Regions from separate parts of the Blautia sp. OM07-19 genome, predicted to be linked through region 1. Evidence: riboswitches for the same ligand, from Rfam matches in the RefSeq annotation. Region 1 holds a riboswitch; the other holds the start of a gene.
The links. Region 1 has a riboswitch for cyclic di-GMP ahead of DXC01_RS12660 (TetR/AcrR family transcriptional regulator). Riboswitches for the same ligand answer to the same signal wherever they lie in the genome.
Positions count from the first base shown of each region.

Region 2: it holds a riboswitch for cyclic di-GMP, as region 1 does, so the genes downstream of both, DXC01_RS16955 (ABC transporter substrate-binding protein) here and DXC01_RS12660 (TetR/AcrR family transcriptional regulator) in region 1, are expected to answer to the same signal.

Region 1 is NZ_QULA01000018.1:56,684-58,888, forward strand. It holds gene DXC01_RS12655 (TerD family protein) at 1-577, opposite strand, end outside; cyclic di-GMP riboswitch class I at 752-828, shown strand; gene DXC01_RS12660 (TetR/AcrR family transcriptional regulator) at 935-1,276, shown strand; gene pflB (formate C-acetyltransferase) at 1,564-2,205, shown strand, end outside.
Region 2 is NZ_QULA01000035.1:9,601-11,805, reverse strand. It holds gene DXC01_RS16955 (ABC transporter substrate-binding protein) at 1-933, opposite strand, end outside; cyclic di-GMP riboswitch class I at 1,033-1,108, opposite strand; partial or broken gene DXC01_RS21530 (MATE family efflux transporter) at 1,202-1,639, shown strand; gene DXC01_RS16945 (AAA family ATPase) at 1,643-2,205, opposite strand, start outside.

The sequences.
Region 1 (2,205 bases):
GCCGCTCCAGTGCCTCGTTGATCGTAAGGACAAAAACGATCTTCCGTATGGAAGTATTCAGTTTGAAAAAATCAATATCCGCATATTCACGGTCTGCCCCGGAGCCGTTTACATGCAGGGCAACACTTCCGTCGGGGCTCAGTGTCTGTCCGTAAAAAACAAACCAGTCATCGCCGGGAACCTTGCCTGAAGCATCCAGAAGATAAGCGGATAAATCGATATCACACTGAGGGTTAGAGACGTTCCAGCCAAGTGCAACACGCACCTTTGGAAGCTGCCCGACTGTGCCGATACGGACTTTCTGGCCCTTCTGTATGACGTTACGAAGAACCGGGATATCGTGTTTCTGCGGAGCAGAGGATACCGAAGATACTGTCGGAGTTACAGGTGCTGGTTCTGGATGTCGATAAGCCTGTGTTCTTTTGGGATTTTCCTGTACATGGCCAGATGAAGTTTTCTTCAAATTTACAGAAAGAATATTTCCCCTGTGCAGAGCAGGCTGGATCTTTCGCTGGTTAAGTGTAAGAACGTTCCCGGCGGTATATGCCGGTTCGATCTTTGTGGGAATTTGAAACATAGTTTACCTCCCCGTATTTTATTGATACTACATTGTTCACTGTTCTAATCATACCATGTTACACCATGAATTAAAATAAATCAGGTTAACATTTACTTTAACATTTACATTAATTTTTACTTATTTGGATCAAAACCCTTGAAAAAATGCAGAATTTACGTTACCATGAACTTAACTTCATAAAGGCAAAGCTGTGGTAACGCAGTGACGCAAAGCTATAGGGGCCGAGAACGAGCCAGCCAGTTGCAAGAACAGAGAATCCATCTGCTGTCTTGCTTTTTTTATGTAAAAAGCGAAGTCAGCAGTCGGGATTCGGTCAAATTTAACCAAATCAACGGCATACAGAAGGAGAGTGTAATGGCTCGAAAATACACAAAAGAAGAATTAAAAGAAAGACTTCAGCGTTCCATATATAAAGTAGTAGCAGAAGAAGGCATCGAAGGCGTTACCGTCCGTAAAGTATCAAAGGGATGCGGGCTTTCCGACCCGTATATTTATCAGTGTTACAAGGATCTGTTCGATCTGATGGATCCGGAGGTGATCGTGTCCAACATCATCGACAGCACCGTATCTGTAGCAGTCAAAATGCATCTTGGATATATGGACAAGACAGCTCTCAAGGCACGAACGATCTACAAAACAGTATTTGCATTATTGTTCCAGCTTCTGCATATTGATGTGTGGAACAGGGGAATATAAAAGCAGCGAGAGGCTGCTTTTTTGTACTTTTCCGGGTATATTTTTTGGACGTAAAAAAGTACAAAACCACAACATGTTGATAAAAAATATCAAGACACAGCTACAAATTGTATTAAATTAAAAGCATGCGTTAATCGATTGACAACGGCGTATTCCATAGTGTACACTAGCGGCGTGAACAAGGGAGTGTTCACTTGAAACTAATAAGATTCCGGTCTTATTTTTCTTTTGCAAGAAAAGTTAGACGGGACATACGCGGAATAAATCATATATTAGAGAGGTGCAAAATGAAAAACTTTTCACAGTGGGAAGGTTTCAAAGGAAACCGTTGGAAAGAAAAAATCGACGTTCGTAACTTTATCTCAATGAACTACACACCATATGACGGAGATGCTTCCTTCCTGGAAGAACCAACAGAAGCAACAAACAAACTGTGGGGAAAACTTCAGGAACTGCAGAAAGAAGAACGTGCCAAAGGCGGAGTTCTGGATATGGAAACAGAGGTTGTTACATCTCTGACAGCATATGGCCCGGGATACATCGACGAAGATCTTAAAGATCTTGAAACAGTTGTTGGTCTTCAGACTGACAAACCGCTGAAACGTGCATTTATGCCATACGGTGGAATCAAAATGGCAGAGCAGGCATGCGAAACTTACGGATACAAAGTAAGCGACAAGATCAAAGACGTATTCCACAACTATGAATTCAAAACACACAACCAGGGTGTATTTGATATCTACACACCAGAGATGAAATTAGCCCGTCACAGCAAGATCCTGACAGGTCTTCCGGATACTTACGGACGTGGACGTATCGTTGGTGACTACAGACGAGTTGCTCTGTATGGTATCGATGCTCTGATCGAAGGAAAACAGAAAGACTTCGCAGCATGCGACCGTCAGGGTATGAGACGTTATGACTTCCAG
Region 2 (2,205 bases), on a different contig from region 1:
AATGTTTAAGGACGGAGTCATGTACACATAGGATTCATCCGATGTCTGTGAAAAGTAAGGAATACGGATCAGCTCCGCATCCATCTGTTTCTGTAGCTGCTGCATAACCGTCGGATGTCCATGAAACATTGCTGATTTTCCCTCGACAAACATCTGGATTCCTGTATCGACGTCAATATTGATATCTTCTTTACCAAAGTGCGAATCCTTAAGAAACTGACTGGTTTCTGAAAAAATACGTTTCCATAATGTATCATCAAACTTCACTTCATCAGCTGCAGTCTCTGCACCGTTTCGCCATTCAATACCATCCAGGCTTGTAAACTCACCGATTGCCGCCGCCTGGATGATTTCATTATTAGACCAGTCTTCCCCAAGATCCATGGAATACGGTTTTATGCCATTATCATAAAACTGCTGACAAGCCTGTACATATTCCTCATAATTTTTTGGAATCTTAATTCCATACTGATCAAACAGTGTTTTGTTGGCAATGATCGTCTGCGGAATACCACAGATTGGCAGCCACTGGATTTCATCCTCCGCATTCTTATAATATTGCACCGCATAGGAATAATACTTGGAAACAACATCATAAGAAGCAAAATCCATAAGATAAGGCTGTAAGTCCTGTGCATCTGTTCCAGAAAATCGACGTACTGTTATGATATCCGGTAATTCATCATGTTCTTTAAAATAACTGTATAAATCGGTATCATTGTTACCAATAATAAATTCAATATCCTGATCTGGGAACTGTTCATGGACATAGGGTGCAATATTTTTCATCAAACGATTTTCCCACAGATAAACGGTAAGATGATCATCGTTTTTAGATACTTCTTTCTTTGACTGTCCACATCCAGACAAGACAGCAGTTGCTACAAGCACACCTGACACCACTGCTGTCAGACAACGTTTTGCCTTTTTCATACTTTTATTTTCCTCATTCTTTCCTGATAAAATCATTATTGTTACGTCTGTGAAATAACTCCGTAAAAAAGCACTGTCAAACAGACAGTGCACCTCATTTTATGCAACTGGCTGCCATTTTACAGGCCCTGTAGCTTTGCGTCCCAGACTTTCATCTGGTTTGCCGATTTCCTTATTTAAATTATAGTTTGTTAACTTATGCCGCAAAAACTGATTTTATTATACTCTAGCGCTCCCCTATGCACAAGAAAAACATTACCGTTTTAACTTCAACATTATCCTGATCCGGCTGGCCGGTGCATCCGGAGTCGCCGCCATCACAATCCTTTTGTACGGGCAGTTTCTGTTCAACGCTTTTTATATGGGACTTTCTATCAGGGTCAGTCCTGTAATTGGTTTCCAGTACGGTGTACAGCAGAGAGATCGTCTCAGAAATACATATAATATTATTATGAGATTTACCTTCCTTTCATCCATTGTTATGGTGATCTTATCTGTCCTTGGTTCCGGACCCATTGTATCCGTATTCACCAAAGATCCGGAAACCTTTCAGCTCGCATCAACCGGTTTTCGTATTTTTGCGGTCACTCTTTTTCCTGGTCATCTGTCTTGTGTCATTTCCTTATTTTCTGGGAATCACAGGTGTCTGGCTCGCCGTTCCGGCAGCAGAAATATCTGGTTTTCCCAAAGACAGGCACCTTATTAATTATCACACTAATAACACTTTACATCTCTTTTTATAAAAGGCAATTCCATATTTTATGATATTTTCCATACCATCCTCAAGAAGTATGGCATCATAATGTTTTTCTCTGATCTGCTCAACCGCCTTGTGGCAGGATAAATCAAATGCTGCACCTTCTGCATATTTTATCTCTATAATAATTCCTGTCCGGCTTTCCGGAATCTCAATAAGGATGTCACTGTAGCCTTCTCCAGATTCTGCATTGGATTTTATCAGCCAGTTTTCTTTATATCTGAGAAGCCCCTGAAGTATCCCGTGATAAAAATTCTCCTTTTTCTCTCTGCCGGATATATCACGAATACTGATTGTATGCCAGAGATATTCATTCAGAAGTTCTTCGATTTTTGCAGCATTTTTCTGAGGAAATGCCTGACAGAAAGTTTCCAGGGTTCCTGTATCATTTCTGGAAGTCTGCCGAAACCATTCCCGGATCTGAGTTATAAATAATTCCCGAATTTCCCTGTTAGGAATCGCCAAACGATATTTTCTTCCGTCTACACGGCCTCTCTGAGTCAGATAACCTGTAG